2 linked regions of the Skermanella rosea genome follow. The protein of the gene in region 1 interacts with the protein of each later gene in a pairwise test. Links are inferred from orthologs where the notes say so. Each region holds a gene or a part of one and is shown in the gene's direction. Other genes may lie near its edges. The genes, in order: JL101_RS10530 and rlmB.

The links.
Region 2: the proteins of JL101_RS10530 (region 1) and rlmB interact in binary tests that used the Escherichia coli proteins (3 or more experiments, as listed by UniProt). The link is inferred for Skermanella rosea from one-to-one orthologs.

The regions. Positions count from the first base shown.
Region 1 is NZ_CP086111.1:2,309,874-2,313,390, forward strand. Bases 1-2,884 are described here. They hold JL101_RS10530 (NAD(P)H-hydrate dehydratase), read left to right. Parts: upstream 1-651; coding sequence 652-2,118; downstream 2,119-2,884. Other genes in these bases: JL101_RS10520 (P-II family nitrogen regulator), read right to left, coding at 1-144; JL101_RS10535 (malonyl-CoA decarboxylase), read left to right, coding at 2,194-2,884. Outside these bases: more of JL101_RS10535, read left to right, coding at 2,885-3,517. UniProt on the Escherichia coli protein: Bifunctional enzyme that catalyzes the epimerization of the S- and R-forms of NAD(P)HX and the dehydration of the S-form of NAD(P)HX at the expense of ADP, which is converted to AMP.
Region 2 is NZ_CP086111.1:4,021,528-4,037,358, forward strand. The notes cover bases 1-2,751. They hold rlmB (23S rRNA (guanosine(2251)-2'-O)-methyltransferase RlmB), read left to right. Parts: upstream 1-822; coding sequence 823-1,680; downstream 1,681-2,751. Other genes in these bases: tuf (elongation factor Tu), read right to left, coding at 1-370; JL101_RS18745 (bifunctional 2',3'-cyclic-nucleotide 2'-phosphodiesterase/3'-nucleotidase), read right to left, coding at 1,690-2,751. Also shown: more of JL101_RS18745, read right to left, coding at 2,752-3,639; JL101_RS18755 (hypothetical protein), read right to left, coding at 3,932-4,615; JL101_RS18760 (hypothetical protein), read left to right, coding at 4,892-5,266; JL101_RS18765 (NAD-dependent epimerase/dehydratase family protein), read left to right, coding at 5,430-6,548; JL101_RS18770 (SDR family NAD(P)-dependent oxidoreductase), read left to right, coding at 6,587-8,458; JL101_RS18775 (TIGR04295 family B12-binding domain-containing radical SAM protein), read left to right, coding at 8,455-9,759; JL101_RS18780 (glycosyltransferase family 4 protein), read left to right, coding at 9,762-10,919; JL101_RS18785 (CgeB family protein), read left to right, coding at 10,954-12,072; JL101_RS18790 (CgeB family protein), read left to right, coding at 12,072-13,169; JL101_RS18795 (CgeB family protein), read left to right, coding at 13,166-14,293; JL101_RS18800 (helix-turn-helix domain-containing protein), read left to right, coding at 14,501-15,142; JL101_RS18805 (S24 family peptidase), read left to right, coding at 15,493-15,831. UniProt on the Escherichia coli protein: Specifically methylates the ribose of guanosine 2251 in 23S rRNA.

The DNA.
Region 1 (3,517 bases):
TTCCGTATGACCCTTCTGCCGCCCGAAGCCCTTGGCCTCGGTGACGGTAATGCCCTTGATGCCGACCTCGTGAAGGGCTTCCTTCACTTCGTCGAGCTTGAACGGCTTAATGATGGCTTCGATTTTTTTCATGATGCTGATCAACGACTCCCCGTGGATGGCGGCGCGCCACCGAGCGGTGCTCATCATCCCGTAAAGCACGGGGCATGCCAACGCCCGATTGCCTTGCCGGAGCAAGCGGGGCGGTCTTTCTGCAGCAGCGCCTGCCGCCGCAGCCGGCACGGATCTGATGAGCTGGTGTGCACATTGCCTAAACAGTGTGCAGATCGACACGTCACGCCGCCGCGTGGCACTTCGGCCGTCCGAGGTCGATTTCGTCCCTTGACGGGGCTCCGGCGATTTGGCATAGACACGGCCCCAACGGTGGCGGCGGTAGCTCAGTTGGTAGAGCCCTCGGTTGTGGTCCGAGTGGTCGTGGGTTCGAGTCCCATCCGTCGCCCCATCCCATTCCGGGAAATTCCCTTCCGAATAGAGCGAAGTCGGCGCATCCTGCGGCCCCCTTGGGGAGCGCGGGCTGTTATGCTTTGCCCCATGCCGTTCTGCCGGCATGCAGCCGGCCGACATGGCCGAGTTCCAACCGGGAGTTCTCCGATGGCAGCACAGAACGCTTTGCTGACGGTCGCCGAGATGTATCGTGCGGACGCGCTCACGATCGAGGGCGGCGTTTCCGGCGAAACCCTGATGGAGGCGGCCGGGGCCGCCGTCGCCCGGGTCGTTTCGGCCCGCCGGCCACCCGGTACCGTGGCCGTGCTCTGCGGGCCCGGCAACAACGGCGGCGACGGTTTCGTCGTCGCCCGTCTGCTTGCGGGGCAGGGATGGTCGGTGCGGGTCGGGCTGCTCGGCAGCCGCGAGGCTCTGCGGGGCGACGCCGCGGTCATGGCCGGGCGCTGGAACGGGCCGGTGGCGTTCCTCGCGCCCGAACTGCTCGACGGGGCCGATGTCGCGGTGGACGCCCTGTTCGGGGCCGGCCTGTCCAAGCCGCTGGAGGGCATGGCGCGGGCCGTGGTGGAGGATCTGGCCGCCCGCGCCGTTCCGACGGTGGCGGTGGACATCCCCAGCGGCATCCACGGCGATACGGGCGCCGTGCTCGGCGCCGCGGCGCCGGCTTGCGTGACGGTCACCTTTTTCCGGAAGAAGCCCGGGCATCTGTTGCTGCCCGGTCGCGTCCTGTGCGGCGACTTGGTGGTGGCCGACATCGGGATTCCCGACCGGGTGCTGGACGGGATCGCGCCGAGGCTCGCCGAGAACGGGCCGGCATCCTGGTTTTCGGGGTTTCCCTGGCCGAGGCTCGACGGTCACAAGTTCGACCGGGGCCACGCCGTGGTGTTCGGGGGCGCCCGGATGACCGGTGCCGCCCGCCTGGCTGCCCGGGCGGCGCGGCGAGTCGGCGCGGGACTGGTCAGCATCGCCTGCGACCCGGGGACCTTCCCGATCTATGCCGCATCCGACCCCGGCACCATCGTGTCCCCGCTCGACGACTCGGGGAGTTTCGATGACCTGATGTCCGATCCGCGCCGCAATGCCGTGCTGGTCGGGCCGGGAGCGGGGACCGGGACGGAGACCTGCGGCCATGTGCTGGGCGCGCTCCGGGCCGGCAAGGCGATGGTGATCGACGCGGACGGCTTGACCGCCTTCGCCGACCATTCGACCGACCTGTACCGCGCCCTCAGCGACCGCTGCCTGTTGACGCCCCATGCCGGGGAGTTCAAGCGCCTGTTCGGCATCGAGGGAGACAAACTGTCGCAAGCCCGCCGGGCGGCGGCCCGGGCGGGTGCCGTCGTGCTGCTGAAGGGGCCCGATACCGTGATCTCCGCGCCGGACGACCGGGCGGTGATCAACGCCAACGCGCCGCCCGAGCTGGCGACGGCCGGGGCCGGCGATGTGCTGGCCGGGCTGGCCGTCGGCCTGATGGCCCAGGGGATGCCGGCCTTCGAGGCCGGCGCCGCGGCGGCCTGGTTGCATGGGGAGGCGGCCCGCGCCGTCGGCCCCGGGCTGATCGCGGAGGACCTGTCGGAAGCGCTTCCCGCCGTGCTGCGCCGCCTGCGCGGGGACTCGTGAAGCTTCCGTGAAGTATGGCCGCCGCGGCGGCTTTGCCCTTGATCGGCCGGCCGCGAGTCCACCAAGATCGCGGACATGACCCAGCTCCCGACGCCCCTCGAAGAGCAGCCGTCCCCCTCGCTGTTCGACCGTACCCTGGAGAACCTGCGCTCCGCCTGGCGCGACATCGCGGCCTTCTCGCGCGAGGCGGTCGGCGCGACGCCGCGGCCCCACCTGCCGCGCGAGGATGCGGACCGGCTCCGCGTCCAGATGCAGGCCTGCCTGGCGGGGCGGGGCGGCGAGGTCTCGGCCCGCGCCCGGGCGGCCGAACTGGGCCGCACCTATCTGAGCCTCGACTCGACGGGGCGGCGTAACTTCCTGACGATCCTGTCGCGCGACTTCGACGTGGACCGGGCCACGGTCGACCAGGCGGTCGACGCCTTCCACAAGGCGCCGGACCCCGTGCTGCGCGGCAAGGCGGAGCGTAAGCTCCGCGAAGCCCTCGAGCCGGGGCGGATGCGGTTGCTGACACAGTTCAACGGCCTGCCGGAGGGGGTGAAGTTCCTCGTGGACATGCGCGCCCAGCTCCTGGAATGGGCTTCGGACGATCCGCTGATGGCCGCCCTGGAGGCCGACCTCAAGACGCTGCTGAAGAACTGGTTCGATGTCGGCTTCCTGGAACTGCGGCGAATCACCTGGGACAGTCCGGCCGCGCTGCTGGAGAAGCTGATCGCCTACGAGGCGGTGCACGCCATCCGGGGATGGCAGGACCTGAAGGACCGTCTCGACTCGGATCGCCGCTGCTTCGCCTTCTTCCATCCCCGCATGCCCGACGAGCCGCTGATCTTCGTCGAGGTCGCGCTGGTCAGCGGCATGTCGGGCAATGTCCAGACGCTTCTGGACGAGGCGGCGCCGGTCCAGGACCCGCAGACGGCGGATACCGCGATCTTCTATTCGATCTCTAACGCCCAGAAGGGATTGGCGGGGATCAGCTTCGGCAACTTCCTGATCAAGCGGGTCGTCGACAGCCTGACCGCCGAGTTCCCCAAGCTGAAGTATTTCGCGACCCTGTCGCCGATCCCCGGCTTCCGGCGCTGGCTCGATGCCGAGATGGCCGCGGCGGAGGCGACCGACGACGGCGATATCCTGACGACGTCGGAACGGGCCCGGGTCGCCGACCTCTTCACGGATACCGAGATCCTGCCCGCGGAGAAGGCCGCCAGTCTTGCCGCGGTGCTGGATCGTCCCGGATGGCACCGCGACGAGGCGATCGTGAAAGTGGTGAAGCCGATCCTGATGCGTCTGTGCGCCACTTACCTGATCGAGGCGAAGGCGGGCCGGCGGGCGCGGGACCCGGTCGCCCACTTCCACCTGTCGAACGGCGCCCGCATGGAGCGGCTGAACTGGCTTGGCGACACGT
Region 2 (15,831 bases), 1.7 Mb from region 1 along the record:
GGGCCAGCAGGATATGCTCGCGGGTCTGCGGCATCGGGCCGTCGGCCGCCGACACCACCAGGATCGCGCCGTCCATCTGCGCGGCACCCGTGATCATGTTCTTCACGTAGTCGGCGTGGCCCGGGCAGTCGACGTGGGCATAGTGGCGGTTGGCCGTCTCGTACTCGACGTGCGCCGTCGAGATCGTGATGCCGCGGGCCTTCTCCTCCGGCGCCTTGTCGATCTGGTCGTACGCGGTGAACGTCGCACCGCCCGTCTCGGCCAGAACCTTGGTGATCGCCGCCGTCAACGAGGTCTTGCCGTGGTCGACGTGACCGATCGTGCCGATGTTGCAGTGCGGCTTGGTCCGCTCAAATTTCGCCTTCGCCATCGCTCTTTCTGTCCCCGCGGCTTTAGCCGACATCCATCCGAAGATCAAAAACCAAAACTTACCGGAGCCGGCGGCCGTCGTCGTCGAGGAATGGAGCGGGTGAAGGGAATCGAACCCTCGTCACCAGTTTGGAAGACTGGAGCTCTACCATTGAGCTACACCCGCCCGAACCATTTCCTGACGGCGCCATCGACACCGGTCTGCCGATCCCGGCCGGAGGATCCGGCCCTGATGGCAGAGATGGTGGAAGGGGCTGGATTCGAACCAGCGTACGCTATCGCGGGCAGATTTACAGTCTGCTGCCTTTAACCACTCGGCCACCCTTCCAACCGCCCCGGTCGCCCGGGACGGAGATGCGCACTATGGTAATTTCGCTCCCAATGTCAACGGCTAAAGATGGCCGAACTCAACGCTGGCGTCGTAATTCGAGCCGGGGCAAAGTCGGTTCCATCATGACCAGACGCAAGCCGCCCCGCCCCGCCCATCCCGCTTCCCAGACACCCGGCCAGCCGTCCGGCCACGCCGCCGGCCAGCCCGGCCGCCGGCACAAGCCCGGCGGCGCCCAGTCCGGCCGTCCCGGCCTGCTGTTCGGGCTCCACCCGGTCGCCGCGGCCTGGACCAACCCGGACCGGCGCTGCACCCGCCTGCTCGCGACCGAGGCGGGACTCGCGAGCCTCGCGGGCGCCCTCGACCAGGCGCGCGCCGCCGGGCTTGAGCGGCCCAAGCCGTCGGTGGTCGAGCGGACCGAGTTGGACCGCCTGCTGCCGCCGGGCGCGGTCCACCAGGGACTCGTTCTGGATGCCGCCCCCCTGCCGGAGGTCGACCTGGAGGACATCGTCCGGCAGGGCTCGATGAAGGAGAGCGACGTCATCGTCGTGCTGGACCAGGTGACCGATCCGCACAACGTGGGCGCCATCCTGCGTTCCGCGGCAGCCTTCGGGGCCAGCGCGGTGGTCCTGCCCGACCGCAACGCGCCCGAATTGACCGGCACGCTGGCGAAGAGCGCTTCGGGCGCCGCCGAAGTCGTGCCGCTGGTGCGGATCGTCAACCTCGCCCGCTCGCTGACCGAGTTGCGCGAGGCCGGCTACTGGTGCGTCGGGCTGGACGAATCGGGTGCCAGGACGCTTGCCCGGATGGACCTCAAGGGCCGCGTCGCGCTGGTGCTGGGCGCCGAGGGCAGCGGGCTTCGGCGCCTCACCATGGAGCGCTGCGACGAGATCGCCCGTTTGCCGACCGGCGGGCCGATCGGCAGCCTGAACGTGTCGAACGCCGCGGCGGTGGCGCTCTACGAACTGGCCCGGCTTCGCTGAGCCGGCATCCTACCGGGACAGGTCGATCCGGTACTTGGCGAAGCCGTCGCCGGCGTCGCCGAGCGCGCTGATCCTGCTGCCGGCGGGGATCGCCTCCTTCGCCTTCGGCGAGGAGGGGAAGGTCACCACCGCGTCGCCGCCGATCGGGCTGAGCGACCAGTTCCCCTCGGACGCCGGGTCGATGGTCCTGCGGTCGAAGATGTAGTTGACCAGCGCCGTGCGGTTCTCGTCCGGGGCCTCCAGGATGATGTTGGAACCGTCGAGGCCCGGGAATTTGCCGCCGCCCCCGGCGCGGTAATTGTTGGTCACCACGACGAACCGCCGCGACTCGTCGATCGGCCGGCCTTCGAAGGCCAGGTCCCTGATGCGGTGCGAGGCGGGCGCCACGAGCTTGCCGTCGCCGTCGTAGCGGGCCGGCTGCGACACGTCGATCCGGTAGGTCACGCCGTCGATGACATCGAAGTTGTAGCTGGGGAACGAGGGGTTCAGCAGCGGCTGCTCGCCCGCCTGCGCCGGGTCGATCCGGTTGAACGCGCCGGCCGACATCTCCAGCCACTGCCGCACCTGGGCGCCGGTCATCACGACGGCGCGCAGGGTATTGGGATAGAGATAGAGGTCGGCCGCGTTCCTGATCGCGATCCGGCCGGCCGGAATGTCGGTGTAATAGTCCGGCCCGCCGCGGCCGCCGGCCTTGAACGGCGCTCCGGCCGACAGCACCGGCAAGCCTTCGTACTCCGTGCCGGCAAGCATCCGCTTGGCGTACCAGACCTGCGCGTTGGTCACGATCTGGACGGAAGGGTCGTCCTGGACCAGGGCGAAATAGCTGTTGATCGGCGCCGTCGTCTCGCCGATCGGCTGCCGGACATAGGCCAGCGTCGCCTCGTGGTCCGCCTTCAGAGCCTCGACGATGGCGGGGTCCGACTCGACCAGCGCCACCTTCCGCTTGTCCCGGGTCTCCCAGATCGGCCTCACGGAGGAAACCGCGTCGGCGACCGACCACTTGCCGCCTTCCTCCTTCAGCGTCAGGTCGATCAGGCCCAGGTGGCTGCCCCAGAAACCCGGCATCACGACGGGGACGCCGCGGACCTTGCCCTTGGCCATGTCGGTGTCGGGCAGGCCGGCGAAATCCGGGCCGGGAAACACCTTGTGCTGGTGCCCCGTGAGGATCGCGTCGATCCCCTGGACTCCGGCGAGGTACCAGGTCGCGTTCTCCTCCCCGCCGACCCGCGGCTCCGCCGACAGCCCGCTGTGGCTGAGGGCGACCACGATGTCGGCCCCCTTGGCGCGCAGTTCGGGGACATATTTCCGGGCGGCCTCGACGATGTCGGTGGTGACGACCTTGCCCTCCAGGGCGGCCTTGTCCCAGGTGGTGATCTGCGGAGTCACGAATCCGATGACGCCGATCTTCAGGGCATGGGCCTGCCCCGACTCGTCCACCACCTGCCGCGTCAGGATCTCGTAGGGCTTGAAGTAGGGCTTGCCGTCGCCGGCCCGCTCGACATTGGCGGCCACGATCGGAAAGTTAGCGCCGGCCAGGGCGTCGCCGAGGAAATCCAGGCCGTAGTTGAACTCGTGGTTGCCGACCGTGCCGGCGTCGTACTTCAGCAGGTTCATCGCCTTGTAGACGGGATGGACGTCGCCGCGCCTCAGGCCGCGCTCGCGGGCCACGAAATCGCCGAGCGGATTGCCCTGGATCGCGTCGGCATTGTCGAGCAGCAGGCTGTTCTGGGCTTCGTCCCGGGCCTTGGCGATGAGGGTGGCGGTGCGCGCCAGCCCGACCGTGACGTCCTCCTTGTCCGAATAGTAATTGTAGGGCAGCACGTTGACATGCAGGTCGGTGGTGCCGAGCAGCCGGAGCCGGACGGTAGCGTCGGCCAGGGCGCCGGTGGCGAAGCATGTGGCGGTCAGGCATGTCGCTGCGCCGAGGGCCAGCGCGGACAGGAAGCTTCTGCGGTCCATCTCATCTCCCGGAAGGGCGGAACGCGGGGCACGGACCCCACGCATGCCCATGGGTTACCGGCACCGGACGCCGGGCGTCAACCGGTCTGCTCCCCTTTCGCGCAGGGAGAGGAAATCTTCACCGCGGGCTTGTTCAGCAAGGCCCGCGGCGCTAGTCTGCATGCCGTTCGACCCGGGGCCGGCTTAGCACAGTGGTAGTGCAGCGGTTTTGTAAACCGAAGGTCGGGGGTTCAAATCCCTCAGCCGGCACCAGTCGAACACGGCGGCCTCTCGGAGTCGCGACTGCGCTGACTCAGGCATTTCCGCCGACGATGCCAGATACGCTCCTGTTCCGGTTATCCTTGCCGGCCGCCACGACTCCCCCGTTGCTGCCGGTGGCTTCAAAGGTGCCGTTGGCGCCCAGTCCGTTCTCGCAGCGCAGGAACCAGCGTCCCTTGTTCTTTTCCATGAAGCCGTAATTACCTTTGCACCTTGTCTGGTCGGTCATCACCAGGCTGATCACGCCGTCGCGGCCATGTTCCTCGAATTCCATCGTGCCGGACATGAGTGCCGTATAGCCTTCCCAGGTGAAGGCCATGGGACGGATGCCCCGGGCGGTAGCGGTTCGCTCCGCGTCGGATCGGGGCAAAGGTTTAGAGAAATCGATCTGTTCCTTGTTCCAGACATACCTGCCGCTCCGGGCATAGATCACGCAGCGCTTGCCGGGGTTCTTACTTTCGCAGGAATACAAAGCCACGGTCTCGTCATCTCCCGAACACCTGATATCGTTGCAGAACGAGTAGCCATAGCTGCTGCCGTCCGGCGTCACTGCGAAGATTCCGGGGTTGCTCTTCTCCGACCACTCCTTGAGCGCCCTCTCCGCCCTCGGGCTCAGATCAAGCGGAGCCTCCGCGAACTGATACCCACCCCCACACCCCGAAAGCACGAGGGCCGCCAAAGACAGACCTGTCTGAAATGACTTATTTATCAATCTCATGTTTTTCTCCATTCCATGCAATGGATTACTTTAACCGTACGGTCGACCATATCCAGGTGAGCCGATAATTTCTTAGCACATACTGCGCAAAGCGAATGGCATGGTTTTCAGAGTCAGAAGACGGGCCATGCAACGGTCGGACTCGACCGCCCGCCGGCGCCCCGCGGCCGTCTGGAACCAACCCCCTGCCCGCTCGTTGATGTCCCCGGACGCGCGCAACGCCGCGCATTCCGACAACGCTCTTTCGACGAACAGCAACAGGCGCAGGGAACCCCAATGGCCGACCGCGAAACGGACCGCGATATGGGCGCGGCGCACGATGCAGCCAGCCGCCCCGATCCCGCAAAGACAGCCAGTCCCGACCCGATGGAACGCGGTCATCTTCGAGACCAGATCGACAGCGGCAAGTTCCGCGACAAGGTGGCGGCGCCCGATCCGGCGACCTCTCCGCTCGGCACCGACGACGAGGCGGCCGGCGTGCCGACTCCGGCGGCGAAGGTCCAGTACGAGAGCCCGGCCGCACCGGCCCATGCCCCGGCGAACTCCCACTCCAGGGACACGCCGCCGAGCCATCTCGGCCCGATGATCGCCGCCGGCATCGTCGTCGTCGCGTTCCTGATCGGACTGATCATGATCTTTTCGGCAGGCTGAGCGACCTTTTTCCCCACCTCCTTCCTCCCCGACGGCTCGCCGGAACCTCATAGGCGAGCCGTCCTATGCCCTTGCACCGGCCTCTACCCCGCAAGGATGATTGGAACATCGACCGGCCGGATCCCGTTCTCCTCCTGGAAGAAAATCCGGGGAAAACAATCTTATGTCAAAAAAGATACTCATCACTGGCGGAGCCGGCTTCATAGGCTCGCATCTGGCCGATGAACTCATTGCCGCCGGCCATGAAGTCCGGGTTTTGGACAATTTATCGGAGCAGGTCCACGGCAGTGGCGGCGCCCGGCCGGAATATCTCAGCCGTGACATCGAGCTGCGCGTCGGCGACGTGCGCGATCCGGCCGCGGTCAAGTCCGCGTTGCAGGGCATCGACGCCGTCTATCACTTCGCCGCCATGGTCGGCGTCGGCCAAAGCATGTACCAGGTCGACGATTATGTCGGCGTCAACGACCTCGGCACCGCGGTGCTGCTCCAGGCGCTGATCGAGCGGCCTGTCGAGCGGCTGGTGGTCGCCAGCAGCATGAGCATCTACGGCGAGGGCCTGTACCGCGACATCAGGGGCGAGATCGTCACCCCGGCCGAACGCAGCCTCTCCAGGCTCAAGGACGGCCTGTGGGAACCGCTCGGCCCGGACGGCGGCGAGATCACGCCCGTCCCGACGACGGAGGACAAGGCGCCGACGCTGTCCTCGATCTATGCGCTCAACAAATATGTGCAGGAGCGCATGTGCCTGCTGATCGGGCAGGCCTACAACATCCCCACCGTCGCGATGCGCTTCTTCAACGTGTTCGGCACGCGCCAGGCGCTGTCCAACCCCTATACGGGCGTGCTCGCGATCTTCGCCTCCCGGCTGCTCAACGGCAATCCGCCGATGATCTTCGAGGACGGGCTGCAGCGCCGGGACTTCGTCCATGTGGCCGACGTGGCGCGCGCCTGCCATCTGGCGCTGAACGCCCGGGACGCCGCGGGGCATGTCTTCAACGTCGGCAGCGGCGAGAGCTACAGCGTGGTCGAGGTGGCGGAGCAGCTCGCCGCCTCCCTCGGCAAGTCGCGCATCGCGCCGACGCTGACCAAGAAGTTCCGCGTCGGCGACATCCGGCACTGCTTCGCCGACATCGGCAAGGCGCAGCGGCTCCTGGGCTACCGGCCGGAGACGTCGCTGGCCGACGGCATGATCGAGCTGGCCGCCTGGCTCGACGGCCAGATCGCGGTGGACCGGGTCGACCAGGCGAGCCGCGAACTGGCTGCAAGGGGTCTGGCCGTATGATGGGCGACCGGGACACCCCCAGGACTCCGCCCGCGGCCATGCCAGGCTTCACCGAGACCTTCAGACCCGACGACCGCGACCGTGCCGAGCAGGCCGTGGCGACGCTGAAGCGGCTGGGCGTCCGCCGCCTGCGCGTCCGGGCCGATTCCGGCGGCTGGCACGGCTGGCTGCTCCCGCGCCTCGCGTCGGAGTTCGATTTGCTGCCGGTCCTCGCCCTCGGCGAGGCCGATGCGCCCGATCCCGTCGGGACGCTCCTCCCGGCCTTGCCCGTCCTGGAGTGGGTCGAGATCGCCGCCGCACCGGGCCGGATCGCGGCGGTCGCCGGAGCGGCCGCCGCGATCCGGCAGGCCGGCCGCAAGGTCGTGCTGAGCGGACTTGATCCGGCGGCCCTGGAGCTCCTCGCCCAGCGGGGCGGTCTCGACGACATCGACGCCGTCGGCATCGGGGCGTTCCCCGGCACCGGCGACATGTCCTGGCCGGGCTGGGAAGCGGTCGTCGAAGAGTACGCCCAGGCGATGGCCGGGGCCGGCCGGGTTCCCGCCCTGTGGATCACCGGCACGGGCTTCTCCACCTGGCGCCACGACGAGCGCGGCCAGATCAGGGCCTTCCTCGCGGCGGCCGAGGCTCCGGCCGACCGGGTCTACTGGTCGTCGCTCCAGGACTTGGCCCCGGACGAGGCCAGCGCTCAGGGCTTCCATGCGGACGAGCGGGATTACGCGCTGGGCGTGCTCCGGGCCGACGGCTCGCCGAAGCTTCTCGGCCGGCTGCTGGAGCAGGGCGGCATCGCGGCGGTCCGCTCGGTCGACCGGCTGGGCCGCCCCGGATCGCCCCGCCCGGCGTCGGGCAGCACGGGCAAGCCCGTGGTCATCACCGGCGGGGCCGGTTTCATCGGGACCAACCTGGCCGACCGCCTGGTCCGCGAGGGCCACCGGGTCATCGTCTACGACAATCTGTCGCGCCCCGGCGTCGAACAGAACATCGAATGGTTGAAATCGACCCACGGCAGCGCGATTACCTTCGAACTGGCCGACATCCGCGACCCCCATGTGCTCCGCGAGGCGGTCGCCCAGGCCGGCAAGATGTTCCACTTCGCGGCCCAGGTCGCCGTGACCACCAGCCTCGTGGACCCGATCACCGATTTCGAGATCAACGCCCGCGGCACGGTCAACCTGCTGGAGGCGATGCGGGCCCAGGCGGAGCCGCCGCCCCTGGTGTTCACCTCGACCAACAAGGTGTACGGCAAGCTGGCCGACCTGGAACTGCGGCTCGAGGGCGAGCGCTACGCCCCGTCCGACGCGGAGATCCGCGCCCGCGGCATCGACGAGTCGCGCCCGCTGGACTTCTACAGCCCCTACGGCGCGTCGAAGGGCAGCGCCGACCAGTATGTGCTGGACTATTCCCGCACCTACGACCTGCCGACCGCGGTCTTCCGCATGAGCTGCATCTACGGCCCCCACCAGTTCGGCACCGAGGACCAGGGCTGGGTCGCCCATTTCCTGATCCGCGCCCTGGACGGCGAACCGATCACCCTGTACGGCGACGGCCGGCAGGTCCGCGACGTCCTGTTCGTCGAGGATCTGGTCGATGCCTTCCTCGCGGCGCAGGAGCATATGCCGGCGATCCGGGGGCAGGCCTTCAACATCGGCGGCGGTCCCGACAACGCCACCAGCCTGGTCGAGCTTCTGGAGCGGATCGGATCGACCACCGGCCGCCGTCCCGAGATCGGCTTCGGCCCCTGGCGGCCGGGCGACCAACTCTATTACGTCTCCGACACGGCCAAGTTCAACGCCGCGACGGGATGGCAGCCGCGGGTCGGGATCGCCGAGGGCATCGCGCGCCTGTCCGGATGGCTGACCGAGAACCGGATCGCGGCTGCCGAGGCGCCCGTCCTGCGGAGGGTGGCATCATGAAGTTCGCCCTGATCAACCCGAACTGGAACTTCGACGGCAGCATCTATTTCGGCTGCCGCGAACCGCACCTGCCGCTGGAGTACGGCTACTCCAAGGCGCTGATCGAGCGCGCCGGCCACGAGGCGGTGATCATCGACGGCCAACTCATGGACCTGGACCTGGACGGGATCCGCGCCAGGGTGGCCGACTACGCGCCCGATTTCACCGTGGTGACGACCGCCCCCAGCTACCTGTTCTGGCGCTGCGCCCCGCCGGAACTGCGGGTCCCGCAGGAGGTCCTGAAGGCGGTCGGCGACGTCGGCGGCACCCTGGTGGCTGTCGGGCCGCACGGCTCGACCACGCCGCGGGCGGCCTATGCCAAGCTGGGCGTCGACGTGGTCGTGATGGGCGAGTGCGAGGAACTGCTCCCCCGCCTCGCCGACGAGCCGTGGGACGCGATCCCGTCGATCTGCTTCGGGCCGCGCGACAACCCCAAGGTCAACGGTGGCCCTTTCGCCTCGCGCTTCACAGACCTGCCTGCGCTGTCCTGGCCCGACGAGTGGGTCGCCCGGCACCATCACCACCATCATCGTTTCGACATCGATCCGAACGGTCCCCGGCCCGGTCCGGGAGCGGAGATGGAGACCTCGCGCGGGTGCCCCTATCGCTGCTCCTTCTGCGCGAAGGAGAATTTCCGCGACAAGTACCGCAAGCGCCCGCTCCCGGTGATCCTGGAGGAGCTGGACCGGCTGATCGCGCAGGGCGTCGAGTACGTCTACTTCATCGACGAGATCTTCCTGCCCAACGCCGAGCTGCTGGAAGCCTTGGCCGAGCGCAGGATCAAGTTCGGCGTCCAGACCCGGATCGACCTGTGGAAGGAACCGATGCTGGAACTGCTCGGCCGGGCCGGCTGCGTCTCGATCGAGGCGGGCGTCGAGAGCCTGACGCCAGAGGGACGCCAGGCGCTGGACAAGAACTGCCGCATGTCGACCGACGAGCTGACCGACCGGCTGATCTTCGCCAAGCGGCATGTCGCCTTCGTCCAGGCCAACCTGATCGAGGCCGGCACCGACGACCAGGCGATGGTCGATGCGTGGCGGAAACGGCTGCTTGAGCACGGCGTCTGGGCCAACGAGCCCGTGCCGCTGTTCCCCTATCCCGGCTCGCCGGACTACCGGAAGCTCTGGGGCCTGCCGGACGACCAGGCGTGGGAACGGGCCCTCGACCACTACCTGACCCACCACGTCGACTTCAGCGACATCCAGGACCAGCGGCCGCTGCCGCTGCGTGAACTGGAGATGGCCGCCCCGGACGGGCGCTGACCATGGTTGCCGCGTCGGGCTCTCCGCGCCGGGTGCTGATGACGGCCGACGCGGTCGGCGGAGTCTGGGACTATGCCCTGGAACTGGCCGGCGGTCTGGCGCGGCGCGGCGTCCGCGTCACCCTGGCGGCCATGGGACCGGCGCCCTCGCCGGCGCAGCGGGCCCGGGCGATCGCGATCCCCGGGCTGGGCCTGCACCACGGCGAGTTCAAGCTGGAATGGATGGAACGGCCGGAGGGCGACCTGACCGCCGCCGGCGACTGGCTGCTCGACTTGGCGGAGCAGGTGGCGCCCGATCTGGTCCATCTCAACGGCTATGCCCATGCGGCGCTGCCCTGGGGACGGCCGGTCGTCGCGGTCGCCCATTCCTGCGTGCTGTCCTGGTGGCAGGCCGTCCACGGATGCCCGGCACCCGCCGACTGGCGGCCCTATGCCGACCGGGTCGCCGCCGGGCTGGCGGCGGCGGACCGGGTGGTGGCCCCGACTCGGGCCATGCTTGACGCGCTGGAAACCCACTACGGCCCGGTTCCGCACGGGCGGGTGGTCTGGAACGGGCGGGACGGCGGCGTGTGGCAACCGCGGCCGGACCGGGAGCCCACCGTCATCAGCGTCGGGCGGATCTGGGACGAGGCCAAGAACATCCGCGCCCTCGACGGAGTCGCCGCGGAACTGGACTGGCCGGTGGTCGTCGCCGGCTCCCGGCAGCGCCCGGACGGGCAGAGTCCGGAAGGCGATGTCCTGCCGGCGAACCTGCGGCTCCTGGGCCATCTCCGCCCCGACGAACTCGCCGACTGGTACGGGCGGGCGGCCGTCTTCGCCCTGCCGGCCCGGTACGAGCCGTTCGGCCTGTCCATCCTGGAGGCCGCGCTGTCCGGCTGCGCCCTGGTGCTGGGCGACGTGCCGAGCCTGCGCGAGCTGTGGACCGGCGCCGCGGTGTTCGTCCCCCCGGACGACCCGGCCGCCCTGGCCCGCGAACTGCGGCGGATGGCCGCCGATCCCCCGCACCTGCGGGCGCTCGCCATCGCGGCGCGCCAGCGCGCACGCAGCTATGGCACGGAACGCATGGTCGCGCGTTATCTCGACGTCTATGCCGACCTTCTGGACGCGCCGCGTTCGATCCCGCTTCACCGCGAAAGCGCCGCCGTTCCGCTGGAACGCTGACCTTGACGCCGATCTTCAAGCCAAGCGGAGACCCATGCGCTTCGTCTATTTCACCCACTCGCTGGTATCCGACTGGAATCACGGCAATGCCCATTTCCTGCGCGGCGTGATCCGGGAGCTGACCGCCCGAGGCCATCAGGTCCAGGTGTTCGAGCCGCGCAACGGCTGGAGCCTGCAGAACCTGATCGCGGACCAGGGAGCCGAGGCGGTCGCCCGCTTCGCCGCCGTCTTCCCCGGCTTCGGCTCCACCAGCTACGATCCGGCCACCCTGGACCTGGACCGCGCGCTCGACGGCGCCGACGTCGTGATCGTCCACGAATGGAACGACCATGACCTGGTGGCGGACATCGGCCGCAAGCGCGCGGCCGGCGGGCGCTTCCAGCTGCTGTTCCACGATACCCACCATCGTTCCGTCACCGATCCGAAGGCGATGGCGGCCTATGACCTGACGGCGTACGACGGCGTCCTGGCCTATGGCGCCGTGATCCGGGAGATCTATCTGAAAATGGGCTGGGGCCGGCGCGCCTGGACTTGGCACGAGGCGGCGGACACCGCCCTGTTCCGCCCGCTGCCCGGCCGCCCCCGCGAGGGGGACCTGGTGTGGATCGGGAACTGGGGCGACGGCGAGCGCTCGGTCGAGCTGGGCGAGTTCCTGCTGCTGCCGATCCGGCAGCTCAAGCTGAAGGCGCGCATCCACGGCGTGCGCTACCCGGCCGACGCCAAGGCGGCCATAGCGCTGGCCGGGGCCGAGTACGCCGGCTACCTGCCCAACCACGAGGCTCCCGAGGCCTTCGCCCGGTTCCCGGTGACGGTCCACGTGCCGCGCCGGCCCTATGTCGAGACCCTTCGCGGCATCCCGACCATCCGCCCCTTCGAGGCCCTGGCCTGCGGCATCCCGCTGGTCTGCTCACCCTGGGACGACGCCGAGGGACTGTTCCGCCCCGGCAGCGACTACCTGATAGCCCGTGACGGTACCGAAATGACCAAGCACCTCCGAGACATCCTCAACGATCTGGACCTTTCGGCCTCGCTCGCGCGGAGCGGCTACGAGACGATCCAGTCCCGTCACACCTGCGGCCACCGGGTCGACGAGCTGCTGGAGATCTGCCGCGGCCTGAAGCAGGAAAGACCCCTGCTGCAGGAGGCCCGCTGATGGCCGGCCTTAACATCTCCTTCTACGGGTCCAGCCTGGTCTCGGCCTACTGGAACGGTGCCGCGACCTATTACCGGGGCATCATCCGGGCCCTGGCGGCGCGCGGCCACCGCGTGACCTTCTACGAGCCGGACGCTTATGAGCGCCAGCAGCACCGCGACATCCCCGATCCCGACTGGGCGCGGGTGGTGGTCTATCCCAACGACGAGGACAGCGCCCGGCGGGCGCTGGAGCAGGGGCGCAACGCCGACGTGATCGTCAAGGCCAGCGGCGTCGGCGTGTTCGACAGCCTGCTGGAGGCCGGCGTGCTCGAGGTGCGGCGCCCGGACGCGACGGCGATCTTCTGGGACGTGGATGCGCCGGCGACGCTGGCGTCCATGCGGGAGAACCCCGGCGACACCCTGCGCCCCCTCGTCCCCCGCTACGACATGGTCCTGACCTACGGCGGCGGCGATCCGGTGATCCGGGCCTATCGCGAGTTCGGGGCGCGGGAATGCGTGCCGATCTACAACGCCCTGGACCCCGACACCCACCACCCGGTGCCGGCCGATCCGCGGTTCGCCGCCGACCTGGGCTTCATGGCGAACCGCCTGCCCGACCGGGAGGCGCGGGTCGAGGAGTTCTTCCTGAACGCCGCGGCGAAGCTGCCCGGCCGCCGGTTCCTGCTGGGCGGCAACGGCTGGGGCGACAAGCCGATGCCCGGCAACGTCAACTATATCGGCCACGTCTATACCGCCGACCACAACGCCGTGAACTGCTCGGCGCTGGCCGTGCTGAACGTCGCCCGCGACAGCATGGCCGCCGTCGGCTTCTCGCCGGCGACCCGCGTCTTCGAGGCGGCGGGAGCCGGCGCCTGCGTGATCACCGACGCCTGGGAAGGGATCGAGCAGTTCCTGATCCCCGGCGAGGAGATCCTGGTGGCGCGCGACGGCGCCGAGGTCGCGGCCCATGTCGACGCGCTGACGCCCGAACGGTCCCGCGCCATCGGGGAGGCGGCCCGGCGCCGCATGCTCGACGCCCACACCTACGCCCACCGCGCCGGGGAGGTCGAATCCCTGCTGATGAACGGCGCCCATGCCGGGCGGGTCCCGGCATGAACGGCATCGTCACCGGGCGGATGACCGAACGCGCGGCCGGCCTGTCGATCGTCGTCCTCGGCCTCAGCATCACGTCGTCCTGGGGCAACGGCCACGCGACCACGTACCGGGCGCTGGTCAAGGCCCTGGCCGACCGCGGCCACGACGTGCTGTTCCTGGAAGCCGACCGCCCCTGGTACGCCGCCCACCGCGACCTGGCGGAGCCGCCCTTCTGCCGGACCGCGCTCTACCGGGACCTGGAGGACCTTCGCGACCGGTTCACCCGGGAGGTCCGCGACGCCGACCTGGTGATCGTCGGATCCTTCGTTCCGGACGGCGTCGAGGTCGGAGGCTGGGCGATCCGGACCGCGCGCGGCGTCACCGCCTTCTACGACATCGACACCCCGGTGACGCTGGCCAAGCTGGAACGAGGCGACGTCGAATATCTGAGCCCCGACCTGATCCCGCGCTACGACATCTACCTGTCCTTCACCGGCGGGCCGACCCTCGGGCGGCTGGAACGGCAGTTCGGCTCGCCGATGGCCCGGGCGCTCTACTGCTCGGTCGATCCGGAGCGATACTATCCGGAGTCGGGAGCGGGCGGCGCGCGCTGGGACCTGGGGTATCTCGGCACCTACAGCCCGGACCGCCAGCCGAGCGTGGACCGGCTGCTGGTCGAGCCGGCCCGGACCTGGGCGGAAGGGAGCTTCGTGGTCGCCGGGCCGCAGTATCCTGAAACCATAGACTGGCCCGGCAACGTCGAGCGGGTCGACCACCTGCCGCCGGACCAGCATCGCGCCTTCTACAACGCCCAGCGGTTCACGCTCAACGTGACGCGGGCCGACATGATCGCGGCCGGATGGTCGCCCAGCGTCCGGCTGTTCGAGGCGGCGGCGTGCGGGACGCCGATCATCAGCGACTGGTGGCCGGGCCTGGACGGCCTGTTCGAGCCGGGGACGGAGATCATCATCGCGGCGGATGCCGGGACCGTGCTCGAAACCCTGCGGTCGATGTCCGATGATCATCGGCAGGCGATCGGCGAGCGGGCGCGGTCGCGGATCCTCGCCAACCACACCGCGGCTCACCGTGCGGCCGAGCTGGAAATGTTCGTCGCGGAAGCGCGGGCCGCCGTTTCCACCGCGTGATGGATCGGGGAAATGCCGGCCGCGGACATCTTGTCGCGGCCGGTACCGCTTCCCCAGGATGGGCAGCCCGCATAGCCGGGCTGCCATGCTCCGTCAAAGACGTATCCCGATAATGACGTGCCACCGGTGCGAGTTGAATCTGTTTCTATATGCCGGAAATTTTAGGTAAAGTGGAAATGTATTCGAGCAGCCGCAATTTCGAGAAAAATGATGGAATCCAAAGTTGAGCATGACGGCACCCGCCTTCGCAACTACCGGATGATGAAGAACATCACGTTGACGAAAGCCGCCGGCATGTGCGGCGTATCGAAAAGCGAGTTGTCCAAGCTTGAATCCGGGGCGCGGCCGATCCGGCCGGACCATGTGATCAAGCTGGCCGGGGTCTACGGGATCACGCCCCTCGACCTGCTGACCCCGGACAGCAAGCTGCGCGCCTTCATCGAGCACGCTATCGACGCGCCGGTCCAGCAGAACGAGATTCCGCTGTTCGAAGGCCGGGCGCTCTCTTCCCGGCAGAAGGACGCGGTACCGTCCGGCAAGGTCCCCTGCCCGATCCAGCTGGTCGACGTGCCGGGCGCCTATGCCGTCAGCATCAGCGACATGGCGAACGCCCCGGCACTGCTGCCCGGCGTGATCCTGCACGTCCATCCGCAGCGTCCGGTCGTCATCAATGACCTGGTCGTCAACCGCGTGACCTGGTCCCCGCTGGTGTTCTTCCTGCGGCAGTCCGACGACGGGGACCTTTACGGCCTGACGCTGTCCAAGAAGCGCGTCGACCTGGACCGCGACGCGATCGACCTGCTCCACAAGGTGGCGGGAGTCTGGATGATCAACGGCGCGCGCGAGTGAACGGACACGCGCGAGTCGCTCCCTTTTCCTGAGCCGCAACCCCACGACGCCGCCCGAAAGGGGCGCACCGGTCGCCGATCCGCCCCGTCCCGCGCCGCAGGACGGACATTCCGGTTCGGACAGCCGGTCGGATTCCGCATAGCGCTGCCACCAAATAGGCATTCAAGCGGCTCTGACTTAAGTCGTATGATTACGTCCTGTTCATGAACATTTCCGGATCGGAACATCATCCGACGGCATCCGATAGCATTGATATCTAACCATTTTTCATCTTTCCGAGTGGCCAAATAAGAAAATACACCGGATTTTCTTTTTGCTATGACTGCGTAGCAAGCAGTTGGGGGCAGACGATGAAAATGGTTTTGGATGGCGCGGATGGTCATCGCCAATCGGTTCTTGCCCTGATCAGGACCAAGAGCACACTAAAGGCGGCCAGCATCGCCTGTGGCAGAAACCACGGCTACTTCCATCAGTATCTGTTCCAAAGCAAGCCGCGCTTCCTTCCGGAAGACGTGCGTATCAAGTTGGCGCAGTACCTGGGAATAGGTGAAAGCCGGCTGCGTGAACCGGAATTGCTTGTTTCGGCGGATATGCCGGTTTCCGCCTCTGCCGAAACGCGACCCAGGCTGATGGTTTACGGACGGGCATCCGATCTGGAGATCGACATGACCTCGCCGGTCGCCGAGGCC